4 regions of the Massilia phyllosphaerae genome follow, and region 1 is predicted to be linked to each of the others. Evidence: predicted binding sites of a transcription regulator. Region 1 holds the regulator's gene; each other region holds the start of a gene.
What was found. The regulator LexA, encoded in region 1, represses DNA repair genes until DNA is damaged. The targets are predictions, from matches to a motif close to ACTGTATNNNNATACAGT.
Positions count from the first base shown of each region.

Region 2: the regulator LexA is predicted to act here: its motif matches at 1,510-1,527, upstream of U1H99_RS00680 (putative DNA modification/repair radical SAM protein).
Region 3: the regulator LexA is predicted to act here: its motif matches at 1,781-1,798, upstream of U1H99_RS01830 (DNA topoisomerase IV subunit B).
Region 4: the regulator LexA is predicted to act here: its motif matches at 2,026-2,043, upstream of dinB (DNA polymerase IV).

Region 1 covers NZ_JAXSQX010000001.1:1,277,053-1,281,213, forward strand. The annotation lists gene U1H99_RS05645 (cystathionine gamma-synthase family protein) at 1-931, shown strand, start outside; gene U1H99_RS05650 (tetratricopeptide repeat protein) at 1,040-1,765, shown strand; gene lexA (transcriptional repressor LexA) at 1,957-2,610, opposite strand; gene rpsF (30S ribosomal protein S6) at 2,834-3,217, shown strand; gene priB (primosomal replication protein N) at 3,242-3,535, shown strand; gene rpsR (30S ribosomal protein S18) at 3,578-3,868, shown strand; gene rplI (50S ribosomal protein L9) at 3,910-4,161, shown strand, end outside.
Region 2 covers NZ_JAXSQX010000001.1:162,380-166,540, forward strand. The annotation lists gene U1H99_RS00665 (tetratricopeptide repeat protein) at 1-390, shown strand, start outside; gene U1H99_RS00670 (hypothetical protein) at 392-871, shown strand; gene U1H99_RS00675 (hypothetical protein) at 868-1,413, opposite strand; gene U1H99_RS00680 (putative DNA modification/repair radical SAM protein) at 1,540-2,769, shown strand; gene U1H99_RS00685 (UdgX family uracil-DNA binding protein) at 2,766-4,161, shown strand, end outside.
Region 3 covers NZ_JAXSQX010000001.1:408,524-412,684, reverse strand. The annotation lists gene U1H99_RS01845 (hypothetical protein) at 1-297, opposite strand, end outside; gene U1H99_RS01840 (hypothetical protein) at 366-551, shown strand; gene U1H99_RS01835 (gamma-glutamyl-gamma-aminobutyrate hydrolase family protein) at 669-1,646, opposite strand; gene U1H99_RS01830 (DNA topoisomerase IV subunit B) at 1,926-3,923, shown strand; gene parC (DNA topoisomerase IV subunit A) at 4,032-4,161, shown strand, end outside.
Region 4 covers NZ_JAXSQX010000003.1:595,066-599,226, forward strand. The annotation lists gene U1H99_RS15280 (S8 family peptidase) at 31-1,881, shown strand; gene dinB (DNA polymerase IV) at 2,044-3,120, shown strand; gene U1H99_RS15290 (recombination-associated protein RdgC) at 3,210-4,106, shown strand.

The DNA of each region.
Region 1 (4,161 bases):
CCATGTGGTGTCGTCCTCCTTCCTGTTCGGCAACACCAACAGCCTGTGGAACACCGTGGCGGGGCAGGGCACCGAGTTGTCTTTCGTGGACGCCACCGACGTCGCCAACGTCGAAGCCGCACTCCAGGAAAACACCCGCCTGGTATTCGTCGAGACCATCGCCAACCCGCGCACCCAGGTGGCCGACCTGGCCCGCATCGGCGAGCTGTGCCGCCAGCGCGGCATCTTGTATGTGGTCGACAACACCATGACCACGCCCTACCTGTTCCGTCCGAAGGCGGTCGGTGCCGGCCTGGTGGTGAATTCGCTGACCAAGTCGATCGGCGGCCACGGCATGGCGCTGGGCGGCGCCCTGACCGACACCGGCGTCTACGACTGGAGCGCCTACCCGAACATCGCCCCCAACTTCCGCAAGCTGGCCCCGCAGGCCCAGGGCATGGCCCAGCTGCGCGCCAAGTCGCTGCGCGACTTCGGCGCCTCGCTGGCGCCGGAAGCGGCGCACCACATCGCGGTCGGCGCCGAGACCCTGGCGCTGCGCATGGAGCGCACCTGCGGCAACGCGCTGGCGCTGGCGACCATGCTGGAAGCGGACGAGCGGGTCGCCGCCGTGCATTACCCGGGCCTGGCATCGCATCCGCAGCATGCGCGGACGAGCGAGTTGTTCCGCGCCTCGGGTTCGCTGTTCTCGTTCGAGCTGAAGGACGGCATCGACTGCTTCGACTACCTGAACCGCCTGCGCGTGGCGATCCCGGCAAGCAACCTGGGCGATACCCGCACGCTGGTGATTCCCGTGGCGCACACGATCTTCTTCGAGATGGGTGCGGAGCGCCGCGCCAGCATGGGCATCGCCGAGTCGCTGATCCGGGTATCGGTCGGCATCGAGGACACCGATGACCTGTTGCGCGATTTCGGCGACGCCTTGAACGGCTGAGCCGGTAAATTCCGGTAAATACCCCCTATGCCGCCGCGCTCTCCAGTTGAGCCGGCGGCACACTGGCGTTATGATCGTACATTGCTTTCCATTACGATCACGCCTGTCATGAAAACTCTCCTGTTTTGCGCTGCCTTGATGTGCAGTACCGCCGTCATAGCGGACGAGCTCGCCGACGCCGACGCCCTGTTCGCCAAGAAAGCCTATCCGCAGGCGCTGCAGAAGTACACCAAGCTGGCGAATGCCGGCAACGTGATGGCCCAGCAGCACCTGGGCGAGATGTATTTCTATGGCGAGGCGGGTCTCGAGGACATGGACAAGGCCGCCGAATGGTTCCGCAAGGCCGCGGCCAAGGGCAATGCGGTGGCGATCGCCACGCTCGAGCTGATGAAGCAGCGCGAGGCGCGCCGCGCCGACATCGATTACTGGATCGTCAAATACGATGGTTCCGACCTGCGCAGCGGCGACTACCGCTGTCCGGCGCCGCGCTTCCCGGCCATGTCCAAGGTCAACGACGACATCGACCGCTACAGCGCCAGGATGAAGGACTGGGAAACCTGCCACAACCGCTTCGTGAAATACCTGAACGCGTCGATGCCGCTGACCAAGCGCATCCCCGAAGACGTAAGCAAGCTGATGACGGCGAGCGAAACGGAAAAGGCGACCGCGCACCTGGACGAGGTCGGCAAGCGAGTGGCGGAAGACACCCAGGTCGGCGGCAAGCTGGTGGTGGCCGATTTCACGGCCTGGCGCAATGCCACCGAGGCGTACGTGAGCGAGCACAACGAGATGGTCAAGAACGCGCCGCCGCCGGAGCCGGCGGAGAATCGCTAGCCCAACAGAGCAAGGGTGCAGAGCAGGGGGCAGAGCCTGGTGTCGGTTTTGAGGGGCTCTGACCCCGGTGTTCAGCCACCAGCAAAAGAAAACGGCCTGCAAAAATGCAGGCCGTTTTATTTGCGGCTTCGGTCGAGGTTGCAGCTGAAACCGGGGGGGCAGAGCCCCAACAGAAACCGGGCTCTGATCCCTTAGTGCCAGGAACGCATCAAGCCAACCGCCAGCCCTTCGAGCGCGAACTCGTCGGTCTGCGGATCGACCGTGATCACCGAGAAGTCCGGGTTTTCCGGCAGCAGTTCGATGACGGTGCCGTTCTTGCGGTAGCGCTTGACGGTGACTTCTTCGCCGATGCGGGCGACCACGATCTGGCCGTTCTTGGCGCTGTCGACCTTCTTGACGGCCAGGATGTCGCCGTCGCAGATGCCGGCGTCGCGCATCGACCAGCCCTTGACCTTCAGCAGGAAGTCGGGCTTGGCCGAGAACATGGCCGGGTCGACCGCGTAATTGGCCTCGACGTGTTCCTGGGCCAGGATCGGCGAACCGGCGGCGACGCGGCCGACCAGCGGCAGCGACATCAGCAGGGCTGCCGGCACGTGCGGCATGGCGGCCGGCTCGGGCGTGGCCGGCGTGGTGGCGCCGAGCAGGCGGATGCCGCGCGAGGTGCCGGGAGAAATTTCGATCGCGCCCTTGCGCGCCAGGGCTTGCAGGTGTTCCTCGGCGGCGTTGGCCGAGCGGAAGCCAAGCTCTTGCGCGATTTCGGCGCGGGTCGGCGGGAAGCCGGTGTTGTCGATGGCTTCCTTGATCAGGTTAAGGATCTGTTCTTGCCTTGCAGTGAGCTTAAGCATGGGGTCAGTGAATCGTGGGTGCTGGGACAGACTGTATTTTTGTACAGTATTGCGCTGCACGCAAGGGGATTCGTGGATTTCGGCGATTTTTTTGTCACAAACCAGTGCATCACAAACCGATTGAGCGCTTGACGTTTTTCCGGTTATAATGTTGGGCTTTCCCTTCCCACACTCGTCTTGACGCCGAGGTGGGCATCTGTTTAACGTCCTCAAGGAGTAATGCATGCGTCATTATGAAATCGTGTTTATCGTCCACCCGGACCAAAGCGAGCAGGTCCCGGCGATGATCGAACGCTACAAGACCACGGTCACCTCGCGCGGCGGCAACATCCACCGCGTCGAAGATTGGGGCCGTCGTCAAATGGCATACCAGATCCAGAAACTGCCGAAGGCACACTACATCTGCATGAACATCGAGTGCGACAACGAGACCCTGGTCGAGCTGGAAACCGCATTCAAGTTCAACGATGCCGTGCTGCGTCACCTGACCGTGAAGATGAAGAAGGCTGAAACCGCGCCGTCGCCGATGATGAAGTCGGTCCAGCGCGAAGACGCAGCCAAGAGCCACCGCGCAGAGCAGGCAGCCGCTCCGGCCGCTGCAGCCTAAGCCACTGGCTTACGCGAACGGGTAGTGAACGAGCTGTCGCTGGTTGCCAGCATCCTCGAGCGCGATACCCTGCGTTACACCCCGGCCGGCATCCCGATCGTCGGCGCGACCTTGCAGCACCAGTCGCAGCAGACGGAAGCGGGGATTGCCAGGCAGGTCGAGTTCGAGATGACCGCGGTCGCCGCGGGTGAAATCTCGGGACGATTCGCCAACGCCGAACTGGGCGCAGTGCATCGCTTCACAGGATTTCTCGCCAGGAAGAGCCGTCACAGTAAAGCCCTGGTGTTTCACATCATTGATTTCAGTGCCGCCGAATAGTCGATCGACTAGCGAGCACGTTTTTAGATACAGGAGCCTCAAATGGCATTCGGTAAAAAGTTCGACAAAAACAAAGCCAAAGAAAAACTGAAGCGCAAACAGCAGAACCCGCTGTTCAAGCGCAAGAAGTTCTGCCGCTTCACCGCTGCAGGCGTGGAACAGGTTGACTACAAAGACGTCGACACCCTGAAGGATTTCGTCCAGGAAAACGGCAAGATCATGCCGGCTCGCCTGACCGGTACCAAGGCGCACTACCAGCGTCAAGTTGACACCGCGATCAAGCGCGCACGTTACCTGGCCCTGCTGCCGTACACCGACCTGCACAACGCTTAAGTCGCTACGGCAACGAGCACAAGTAAATACTGGAGAATAATATGCAAGTTATCCTGCTGGAAAAAGTCGTCAACGTCGGCAACCTGGGCGACGTCGTCAAGGTCAAGGACGGTTACGCACGTAACTTCCTGATCCCGCAAAAAATGGCCCGCCGTGCGACCACCTCGGCTGTCGCCGAGTTCGAAGTCAAGCGCGCCGAGCTGGAAAAAGCCGCTGCTGAAAAGCTGTCCGCTTCGCAAGCCCAAGGCGAAAAGCTGAACGGCATGACCGTCACCATCGCCCAGAAAGCCGGC
Region 2 (4,161 bases), 1.1 Mb from region 1:
CAGCTGCTGGACCGCGACGACAGCGGCAGCGTCGACCCGCGCCAGGCCGGCGACTGGTACCGCAAGGCGGCCGAGCAGGGCCATGCGCAGGCCCAGTTCGCGCTCGGCCTGCGCTACGACAGCGCGCACGGGGTGGCGCGCGACTACGAGGCGGCGCACTTCTGGTACCTGGGCGCGGCGCGCCAGGGCCATGTGCGCGCCCAGTTCAACCTCGGTGTGATGTACGCGGCCGGGCAGGGCGTGCCGCCGGACCAGATCGAAGCCTATGCCTGGCTGCACCGCGCCGGCGCCGCCGGGCTGGCATCGGCCGCACGCTATCTGCAGCGCGTCGCCGCGCGCATGTCGCCGGCGATGCTGGCGCAGGCCGATACCCTGATCGGAGGCGCCTGACGTGAAGATCGAATTGACCAGGCTGCGCCTGCTGGAAACCGGACTGCGGCGCTTCTGGCCGTTCCGTTCGGCCGCGCAGCTGCAGAGCTACTTGCTATGCGTGCTGGTGCCGCTGGTCGGCATCGGCGCGCTGGCCCAGGCGGTCTGGCATGCCCACGTGATCGGCATCCCGGCGGTGGCCGGCGCCTTCGGCGGCGCGCTGCCCTCGGTCTACCTGGCGCGCCCGGCCCGCTTCGGCGTCAAGGGGCCGGGCCGGGCCCAGGCCCTGGCCGCCCTCGAGGCGCGCCTGCCGCTGCTGGGCTTCCAGCCCAGCGATACCGAAACCGGCCTGTGGGTCTATCGCAAGCGCCTGCCGCGGCTGCTGCGCTGGGACCAGCAGGCCGTGCACCTGGCGATGGACGGCAACACGGTCTGGGTCAGCGGCCACTATGCGGGCCTGCTGTCGCTCAGGCGCTTCCTGCGCCAGGCTTTCCCCGCTTAGGCGGGCGCCGCTTCCGGCTGGCGCAGGCGGCTGTGCACCTCGACATCCTTGAACTCGATCAGGATCGTGGCCCCGGTGGCGAACAGGATCTCGTGGCGCAGGAAGCCTTCGCCGCAGGCGCTCAGCTCGTGGCAGGCGACGTCGCCGAAGCCGTCGCCGTCCTGGTGGAACAGCGGTTTACCAGAAGGAAAATCGACCAGGATGCGGCGGATCGCGCTGTAGCGCAATCCCCAGATCCGGCGGTCGTAGGTATCCATGATGGCTAGCTCGACCCGCACCGGATGGTCGCCGGGCACGATCCACGGGCGCGGCAGCTGGTCCAGCGGCGCCGGCCGGCTGCCGTCGCGGATATCCAGGTGCAGCAGCTCGCCGTCGTGGATGTCGGCGCGGTCGAAGAAGGCGAACACGTGCTCGGGCAGGGTGCCGCGCAGGGTTTCCAGCTGCTCGCGGTAGGCGCGCAAGGCCTTGCCCCAGCTGGCGGCATCGCTCTCGGCTTGTCCGCTGCGAACGCTTGCCCAACGTTTTTTTGTCAGATATTTCATGATTTCCCGGAGATGTGTCTGGAGCCCGCCACTGCCGGCTCATAAATACGACATGGGTGCGTTCGCGCACGGCGCTTCGCTAAGGAACTGGGGTATACTGTACATCCATACAGTGTTTCTGCCAAGATGGAACTCAAAGACAAGCTGGAAATCCTGGCCGATGCCGCCAAGTACGACGCGTCCTGCGCCAGCAGCGGCGCGCCCAAGCGCGATTCCGTCGACAAGGACGGCCTCGGCGCCACCAACGGCATGGGCATCTGTCACAGCTATACGCCGGACGGGCGTTGCGTCTCGCTGCTCAAGATCCTGCTGACCAACTTCTGCATCTACGATTGCCAGTACTGCGTCAACCGGCGCACCTCGAACGTGCCGCGCGCCCGCTTCAACGTCGACGAAGTGGTCAAGCTGACCCAGGACTTTTACCTGCGCAATTACATCGACGGCTTGTTCCTGAGTTCCGGCATCATCCAGTCCAGCGACTACACGATGGAGCAGCTGGTGGAAGTCGCGCGGCGCCTGAGGGTGGAGCATAAATTCCGCGGCTACATCCATTTGAAGACGATCCCGGATGCCGACCCGCGCCTGATCGAACTGGCCGGCAAGTACGCCGACCGGCTGTCGGTCAACATCGAGCTGCCGACCCAGGACAGCGTGCAGAAGCTGGCTCCGGAAAAGAGCGTGCACACGATCAAGCTCGCGATGGGTTCGATCCGCACCAAGCTCGACGAAAAGGACGACCACCCCAAGGCGCCGGTATTCGCCCCGGCCGGCCAGAGCACCCAGATGATCGTCGGCGCCGACGCCAGCGACGACCACACCATCCTGAACACGGCCCAGACCCTGTACGGCAGCTACAAACTCAAGCGCGTGTATTACTCGGCCTTCAGCCCGATCCCGCAAAGCCCATCCAGCGTGCCCTCCGCGCCGCCGCCGCTGCTGCGCGAGCACCGCCTGTACCAGGCCGACTTTTTGCTGCGCGGCTATGGTTTCACCGCCGGCGAACTGATGCCGCAATCCGGCAACCTGGCGCTCGACATCGACCCCAAGCTGGCCTGGGCGCTGGCCAACCGCGAGCACTTCCCAATGGACCTGAACCGCGCCGATGAAACCATGATTGCGCGCATTCCCGGCATCGGCCTGCGCTCGGCCAAGCGCCTGATCGACCTGCGCCGGCTGCGCCGCATCCGCTGGGAAGACCTGTCGCGCCTGCGCTGCAGCCTGAAAAAGCTGGCGCCCTTCGTCGTCACCGCGGACTACAAGCCGGCGCAAGGCGCGGTGTCGTCCGAGCTGCTCAGGCGTAACATGGCGGACGCCCCCGAGCAGATGAACCTGTTTCCGGAAATACAGGCCGCATGAGCGCACCGACGCCAGCGCTTCCGGCAGCGGTCCTGCGTGTGCAGGCTGGCCAGCCGCTGCTGGTCGAGACCTTTGCCGCCTGGCGCGAAGCGGCACGCGACCTGCTGGTCTGGGGTGTGCCGCCCGAGGCGATCACCTGGAGCTCGCCGCAGGCCGGCGGCGATCTGTTCTCGAGCGCGCCGGCCGCGGCCGAAACCGCGCCTCCTGCGTTCACGGCGTCCGTGCCCACGAAAAATCCACCCCATGTGCCACGCTCGCTGATGGAGATGCTGCAATCCGCCGCCTGCTGCCGCGTGCCCGACCGCTGGGCCTTCCTGTACCGCGTCATGTGGCGCTGGCAGCAGGGCGAGCACGACGTGCAGTCGCCGGCCGACGAAGACGGCGCCCGCCTGAATGCGATGGTGAAGGCGGTGCGGCGCGAGGAACACGACATGCATGCCTACATCCGTTTCCGCGAACGCCCGGTGGATGCCGGCGCGCCGCGCTTCGTCGCCTGGTACGAGCCGCGCCACGACGTACTGCCGCAGGTGGCCCAACATTTCGTCAGCCGCATGGGCAAGGTCAGCTGGATGATCGCCACGCCCGAGGCCAGCGTGCTGTGGGACGGCCAGTCGCTGCACAACACCGGCCCGCTGGTCGGCCGGGCCGAAGACCTCGACGACAGTGGCGAAGCCCTGTGGCTGACCTATTACCGCAGCATCTTCAATCCGGCGCGCCTGAACACCGCGGTGATGCAGCAGCACATCACCTCGGACCGCTGGAAGAACCTGCCGGAGGGGAAGATCGTGCCGCACATGATCAGCGAAGCCGCCATGGGTGCGCGCAAGATCGGCCAGGCCCAGGCCGTCGGCCAGCGCAAGGGGACGACGATCCCGATCGCGCCGGCGGATGCCCAGCCCGAACGCCAGCAGCCGACCAAACTCGACGAATGCCGGCGCTGTGAACTATGGCAGTTCGCGACCCAGGCCGTGCCCGGCGAAGGCCCGCAGCACGCGCCCATCATGTTCGTCGGCGAGCAGCCGGGCGACCAGGAAGACCTGGCTGGCCACGCATTCATCGGCCCGGCCGGCAAGCTGCTCGACCAGGTGTGCGACGCGGCCGGCGTCGACCGCGACACGATCTACGTCACCAACGCCGTCAAGCATTTCAAGTGGGAGCCGCGCGGCAAGCGCCGCCTGCACAAGACGCCGGCCCAGCGCGAAGTCGAGGCCTGCCACTATTGGCTGGACAAGGAACTGGCGCAGGTCAACCCGACCGTCATCGTGGCGCTCGGCGCCACCGCGCTGAAATCGGTGCTGCGCACCGCCAACGTCACCCTCAAGAATTCGCTGGGCAAGCCGATGAAAGTCGACGGACGCTGGGTCGTCACCACCTATCACCCGTCGTACGTGC
Region 3 (4,161 bases), 870 kb from region 1:
CAGCGGCCGTTTGACAGGCACTGGCGCCGGCAGCGCGCGGTCGACCAGGCCGGCCCATTGGGCGCTGAGCTGCTCGCAGGTGGCGCGCAGCACCGGGTCGGCGTCCGGCAGGCGCGCCAGCGCGACCAGGTGACGCTCGATCACCGAGGCGAGCTTGATGCAGGGCTCGTTGCGGTCGCGCGTCGTGTAATGCGACATCAGGTGCAGCACCGCCGCCACCAGCACCGCGTGCTGCGCAGAGCGCGAATCCGGGGGTACTCCCGGCAACTTCAGTTCGTCCGGCAAATCTCGATCCATTCCACCCTCCTCGGTTGAACACCATCTCTTTATGAGAATGATTCTCATTCAAATTATGATGTGCACCGATGGGCAATGCAAGCGAAATTCGATTGCCGCCTGATCCGGGCCCTGCTGCGCACGCTGCGCCGGAAAAGCTGGCGACGGCCTCGCCGTACCGGGTGGTGGGGCTGTCGGGGATCAGCGAGATGGTGGTGGCAGGGAATACGGCGGAAGAGGCGGTGCGGCCGTATCGTGAGCTAGGATTCAGTTGATATTTGCCTAAACGTCGCCCCTGCGAAGGCAGGGGCCCAAGTTTGAAGCGTTTCGATAGCGCATGTAACTTGGACCCCTGCCTTCGCAGGGGCGACGGTCTGGCGTGTAACGATGGCTTAAAGCCGCGTCTCCCGCGCCGCCCGCAAGAACTCATCCAGCACCGGCGTGCAATCCAGCAGATCCCCGCCCCCGGCCCGGTGGAATTCCGGATGCCACTGCAAACCCATCACGAAGGGCGCGCGCTGGTAGCGGATCGCCTCGACCACGCCGTCCGGGTCCGACATCGCCTCGATGTGGATATCGCGCCCCAGGTCCTTGACCGCCTGGTGGTGGATCGAGTTCACCACCGCCCGCCCCTGGCTGGGAAAGATTTTCTTGAGGGAGGAGCCGTTCGGGAACACGATCGGATGGCGGTGCGCGTCGTAGAGCTCGTGCACGTGGGGATGGGCATCGGGCAGGTCGGTGGCCACGTCCTGGTGCAGGGTGCCGCCGAAGGCGACATTGATCAACTGGCAGCCGCGGCAGATGCCGAGCACCGGCTTGCCGGCTTCGACGAATTCGTGCAGCAGTTCGAGTTCGTAGACGTCGCGTGCGCGGTCGCCGCTCCACTCGGGCCGGGTCGGGCTTTCCGAATACGTCATCGGCGAGACGTCGGCGCCGCCCTGCAGCACCAGGCCATCCAGGTGGCGCGCGTAGTGGCGCAGCGTGATGTTGCTGGGATGGAGCAGGCCGTTCGTGTTCACGGTCGGGACCATGAACACCAGCACGTCGCGCGACATCACCCATTGCGCGATCGACTCTTCCAGGTATTGCAGGTTCTTGCTGCGCAGGCCGGTGGCGCCGGGTTCCGGATGGTAGATGCGCGCCGAGACGCCGATGCGCAGCGTGCGCCGCATGAAGTCGCGATGGAAACGGTCGGTCAAGGCCCGCCAGCGCGAACGCAGCACGCGTCCGGCCAGGTTCAATGGCGTGTCGCCCGTGCGGAGGTAGCGCGATGATCCTCCCGTGGCGCGCCGATCCGGCACACGCGACGGTCCGGGAAATCCGTCCTGCGGCGGGCCGGCAGTATCGCGCTTCTCGATGTCTTCTGCCATGTTTCAACTATAGACCCGCCGCGGCTGCGTGGTACGTTTGTGCTGAAAAAAATGTCGAAATGTCATGATGATGCTGACTTAGCGTTGTCAATTGACACTTTGACCTTGCAAACTTGGCCTTGAAACGCAAGAATACTGTATCTATATACAGTACAAGTCGACATACCCCTTTCCAAATCGCGCGTTCCGATTGAAACTGCTGCCTTCGCGGTTTTTTGAAGCTCTATTTCCGCGCGACAAGATAGAATGCGCAAGCATTTGACTTAATCAAGATCCAGCATGGCCACCAAGAAAAACGCACCCGACTACAGCGAATCATCCATCCGCGTCCTGAAGGGACTCGAGCCCGTCAAGCAGCGCCCGGGCATGTACACCCGCACCGAGAATCCGCTGCACATCATCCAGGAAGTGATCGACAACGCCTCGGACGAAGCACTCGGCGGCCACTGCAAGAACATCGCCGTGACGATGAACGGCGACGGCTCGATCACGGTCGAGGACGACGGCCGCGGCATCCCGGTCGGCATCCACCCGGAAGAAGGCGTGTCCACGGTCGAGATCGTGTTCACGCGCCTACACGCGGGCGGCAAGTTCGACAAGGGCTCGGGCGGTGCCTACGCCTTCTCCGGCGGCCTGCACGGCGTCGGCGTGTCGGTCACCAATGCGCTGTCGAAGCGCCTGGAAATCACCGTCTGGCGCAAGGACGAGCAGGGTAACGGCATGCACCACCTGGCCTTCGAGGCCGGCGACGTGGTCGAGCCGCTCAGTTCCAGCCCTGCCGAGCGCGGCGGCAAGAAGAACGGTACCCGCGTCACCGCCTGGCCGGACGGCAAGTACTTCGATTCCCCGAACATCCCGATGGCCGAGCTGCAGCGCCTTCTGCGCTCGAAGGCCGTGCTGCTGCCGGGCGTCACCGTCACCCTCACCAACGGCAAGACCGGCGATGTCCAGACCTGGCGCTATGACGAAGGCCTGCGCGGCTATCTCACCGAAGCGCTGGCGCAGAATTCCGACGGCGAAACCCTGATCCCGCTGTTCGAAGGCGCGCAGTATGCGGCCGCCGGCGACGAAGGTTTTGCCGAAGGCGAAGGCGCGGCCTGGGTCGTGGCCTGGACCGAGGCCGGCGCCGTGGTGCGCGAATCCTACGTCAACCTGATCCCGACGGTCAGCGGCGGCACCCACGAGTCCGGCCTGCGCGACGGCTTGTTCGGCGCGGTAAAAAGCTTCGTCGAGATGCACTCGCTGCTGCCGAAAGGCGTCAAATTGCTGCCGGAAGACGTGTTCGCGCGGGTCTCGTTCGTGCTGTCGGCCAAGGTGCTGGACCCGCAGTTCCAGGGCCAGACCAAGGAGCGCCTCAACTCGCGCGACGCCGTGAAACTGGTCTCGACCTTCACCCGTCCGCCGCTCGAACTGTGGCTGAACCAGCACGTCGAATACGGCCGCAAGCTGGCGGAACTGGTCATCAAGCAGGCCCAGTCGCGCCTGCGTTCGCTGCAGAAGGTCGAAAAGAAAAAATCCTCGGGCGTGGCCGTCTTGCCGGGCAAGCTGACCGATTGCGAATCGAGCGACATCACCCGCAACGAACTGTTCCTGGTCGAGGGGGACTCGGCCGGCGGTTCCGCCAAGATGGGCCGCGACAAGGAATTCCAGGCCATCCTGCCGCTGCGCGGCAAGGTGCTGAACACCTGGGAAACCGACCGCGACCGCCTGTTCGCCAACAACGAGATCCACGACATCGCGGTGGCGATCGGCGTCGACCCGCACGGCCCGGACGACAATCCGGACATCTCGGGCCTGCGCTACGGCAAGATCTGCATCCTGTCCGATGCGGACGTCGACGGCTCGCACATCCAGGTCCTGTTGCTGACGCTGTTCTTCAAGCACTTCCCTGCCCTGTTCCGGAATGGCCACGTGTGCGTCGCCCGTCCGCCGCTGTACCGCGTCGACGTCCCGGCACGCGGCAAGAAGCCGATCCAGAAGCTGTACGCGCTGGACGACGGCGAACTGCTGGCGATCGAGGACAAGCTGAAAAAGGAAGGCCTGAAGGAAGGCGTGTGGAGCATCTCGCGCTTCAAGGGCCTGGGCGAGATGAACGCCGAACAGCTGTGGGAAACCACGATGAATCCGGACACCCGCCGTCTGCTGCCGGTGGCCTTCGGCGACTACGGCCTGGCCGAATCGTCGGCGCGCTTCAACATGCTGATGGGTAAAGGCGAGGCTGCCGCGCGCCGGGCCTGGCTGGAAGAGCACGGTAACGAGACGGAAGCGGATATCTGATGCGCAGGTAACGCGTGGGCTCGGGGAGCCCACCCTACCGCGTCACCGCGATCGTAGGGTGGGCACCCCGTGCCCACGCATGCCGCCCGAACGGAACGAACAAAGAACATGACCCAACAAGCAAACCTCTTCGAACAACAAAACCCACCCGCCGGCGGCGGTGACGGCAGTGACACCGAAACCCTGACCCTCTCCACCTTCGCCGAGCGCGCCTACCTGGACTACGCGGTCTCGGTCG
Region 4 (4,161 bases), on a different contig from region 1:
TCATCAAGAGTAACCCCGAGAGGAAGCAGAATGACACAGCACAGCAAGATCGCCACCGTGTTGAAGTTTTGCATGGCGGCGCTCGCCGTCAGCGGCCCGCTGGCCGCCAGCGCAGGCCAGCAGGACGCGGCGAACCCGACCCGTTACATCACCCAGACCGACCGCCTGATCGTCCGCTACAAGGACGCCGTCGACACCTCGCGCCTGAAGGCGCCGGCCGCCGTGCCGGCGAATGCGCTGTCGGCCGCACGCCAGGCCGTGATCGACCGTGCCGGCCAGCAGTTCGGCATGACCCTGCGCGCGCTGCGCGCGACCGCGACCGGCGCCAACGTGCTGCAGCTCAGCCGCACCATGTCGCTGGCCGAGGCCAGGCAGCTGGCGGCGGAACTCAAGGCGCGCGACGCCAGCGTCGACTACGCCGAGCCGGACCGCATCATGACCGCGATGGCGGTCCCGAACGATCCCAGCTACAGCCAGCAATGGGACCTGTACGAAGCCACCGGCGGCATCAACGTGACCGGCGCCTGGGACCGCTCGACCGGCAGCGGCATCAACGTCGCCGTGATCGACACCGGCTACCGTCCGCACGCCGACCTGTCCGGCCAGATCCTGCAAGGCTACGACTTCATCGCCAGCACCAGCATCGCCAACGACGGCAACGGCCGCGACAGCGACGCCAGCGACCCGGGCGACTGGACCCCGGCCGGCAGCTGCGCGGCGGGCGTCCCGGGCCAGGACCAGGCCTCGAGCTGGCACGGCACCCACGTGGCCGGCACCATCGCCGCGCGCGCCAACAACGGCGTGGGCATCGCCGGCATCGCCTACAACGCGAAGATCGTCCCGGCGCGCGTGCTGGGCCGCTGCGGCGGCTATACCTCCGACATCGCCGACGCCATCGTCTGGGTCTCGGGCGGCAGCGTCAACGGCGTGCCGGCCAACGCCAACAAGGCACGCGTGCTGAACCTGTCGCTGGGCGGCAGCGGCAGCTGCGACACGACCACCCAGAATGCCATCAACGGCGCCCGTTCGCGCGGCGCCGTGGTGGTGGTCGCCGCAGGAAATTCGAACGTCGACGCCGCCAACTCGAGCCCGGCCAACTGCGCCGGCGTGATCGCGGTGGCGGCGGTCGGCCGCAGCGGCGGCAAGGCCTCGTACTCGAACTACGGCAGCGTGGTCGACGTGGCGGCGCCGGGCGGCGACAACGGCGCCGGCATCCTGTCGACGCTCAACAGCGGTACCTCGACACCGGCCGCCGACAGCTACGCCTACTACATGGGCACCTCGATGGCCACCCCGCACGTGGCCGGCGTGGCCGCGCTGATGCTGGCGGCGAATCCGAACCTGACCCCGGACCAGGTCGAGGCGACGCTGAAATCCACGGCGCGCGCCTTCCCGGCCGCCTGCAACGGCTGCGGCGCCGGCATCGTCGATGCCCAGGCCGCCGTCAACGCGGCGCTGGCAGGCACCTCCTCGCCGGCCCCGGCCGTGACCTGGACCAGCTGCGCGCCCGAAGGCGGCACCTGCTCGTTCAGCGGTACACGCGAAGTGCGCTACGGCGCCAACAACAGCTTCGTGACGAAGGTCGTCACCGGCTCGACCGCGTGCACCAATGCCGTGTTCGGCGACCCGATCCCGAACGTGGTCAAGTCGTGCAGCTATTCGAGCGCGACCGTGGAAGCGCCGGCACCGGTGACCTGGACCGCGTGCGCGAACGAGGGCGGCACCTGTTCGTTCAGCGGTACGCGCGAAGTGCGCTACGGCGCCAACAACAGCTTCGTGTCGCGCGTGTTCACCGGCTCGGCGGCTTGCTCGAATGCGACCTTCGGCGATCCGCTGCCGAACGTGGTCAAGGCGTGCAGCTATTCCAGCTCGACCCGTTGAATTGTGGCGTAACGTCCATGCATGACGCCGCGTGGGCACGGCGTGCCCACCCTACGATGCCGTGGAAGCCGTAGGGTGGGCTCCCCGAGCCCACGCTGACATCGGCAGAACGCACATCTTGCATCTGCGTATCAATTCAGTGATACTGTATGCAATTACAGTATGAACGCTCCCGTCCGCAAGATCATCCACTGCGATTGCGATTGTTTCTACGCGTCCGTCGAGATGCGGGACGACCCGTCGCTGCGCGGCCGGCCGCTGGCGGTGGGCGGGCGCCATGACCAGCGCGGCGTGATCGCCACCTGCAATTACGAAGCGCGCCGCTACGGCATTCATTCGGCGATGGCGACGGCCCAGGCCATCAAGCTGTGCCCGGACCTGCTGGTGATCCCGCCGAATATGGAAAAGTATCGGATCGCCTCGCGCCAGATCATGGAGATCTACCAGGACTACACCGAACTCGTGGAGCCGCTGTCGCTGGACGAAGCCTATCTCGACGTGACGGCATCGCCCCACTGCAAGGGCAGCGCCACCCTGATAGCGCAGGAGATCCGGCGCCGCATTTTCGAGACCGTCGGCATCACGGCCTCGGCCGGCGTGGCGCCGAACAAGTTCGTGGCCAAGATCGCCAGCGACTGGAACAAGCCGGACGGCCTGTTCCTGGTGCGGCCCGACGAAGTCGATGCCTTCGTCGCGGTGCTGCCGGTGAAAAAGCTGCACGGCGTCGGCAAGGTCACCGCCGCCAAGATGAACCGCCTGGGCCTGGACACCTGCGGCGACCTGCGCCAATGGCCGATCGCGAAGCTGCAGGAGCACTTCGGTTCCTTCGGGACCCGGTTGTACGAGCTGAGCCGCGGGATCGACCACCGCGACGTGAATCCGGTGCGCGAGCGGAAGTCGATCAGCACCGAGGAAACCTATACGCCGGACGTGCCCGACCTGGCCGCCTGCGTGGCGTTGCTGCCGGAATTGATGGAGCATTTGCAGGGCCGCATCAAGCGCAACGGCGCCGAACGTTTCATCAATAAACTGTTCGTGAAAATTAAATTTTCCGACTTCCAGCAGACGACGGTCGAGTGCGTCGGCTATGCGCCGAACCTGGAGATCTTTGCACGGCTGCTGGAAACCGGCTGGCTGCGCGCCAGCCGTCCGGTGCGCCTGCTGGGCGTCGGCGTACGCCTCAGCGACACCGAGGTCGTCGAACAGCTCAAGCTGTTTGACGAACCTGCAACACATTAAAAAAGCCTGCCCTGTCACGTGAAATGAGCCACGCGGCAGCGTGTAGAATGTCGTTCCCCTGGATTTTAGAGATAACCGAAAGCAACTTTATGTGGTTCAAGAATCTTCAGATTTACCGCCTGCCCGCTCCCTGGGCCTATACCCCTGAACAGCTGGAAGAAGCGCTGGCGTCGCAAGCCTTCGTGCCGGCCAACAGCAACGAACTGCTGCAGCAGGGCTGGGATTCGCCGCGCGGCAACGGCAAGCTGGTGCACGTGGTGAACAAGCAGATGCTGATGATGCTGGGCACCGAAAAGAAACTGCTGCCGAGCTCGGTCATCAACCAGGTCGCCAAGGCCAAGGCCGCCGAGCTGGAAGAGCAGCAGGGCTTCCCGCCGGGCAAGAAGGCGATGAAAGAACTGAAGGAACGCGTGGCGGATGAGCTGTTGCCGCGCGCATTTTCGATCCGCGGCAATACCTGGGCCTGGATCGACCCGGTCAACGGCTGGCTGGTGGTCGACGCGGCCAGCCCGAACAAGGCCGACGACATCATCAAGCTGCTGCTGAAAGCAGTCGACAAGATGCCGCTGGAATCGGTGCGTGTGCAAAGTTCGCCGGTGGCGGTCATGACCGGCTGGCTGGAATCGGACGAGGCGCCGTACAACTTCACGATCGACCAGGATACGGAATTGCGCGCCACCGGCGAGAGCAAGGCCACCGTGCGTTACGTGAAGCACTCGCTGGATCCGGAAGACATCCGCCGCCACATCGCCGGCGGCAAGCAGTGCACCCGCCTGGCCATGACCTGGAACAGCCGCATCTCCTTCGTGCTGACCGAACAGCTGGCGATCAAGAGCATCAAGCCGCTGGACGTGATCAAGGAAGGCGAAACCATCACCTACAGCGACGACGAGCGTTTCGATAACGACATCATGCTGATGACCGGCGAGCTGGCCAAGATGCTGGCGGACCTGGTGGAAGCGCTGGGTGGGGAAGCAAAAGCTTAAGGTAGACCAGGTAGGGTGGACGGGTTTCCCGTCCACGCGTTCAAATCCTGTATGA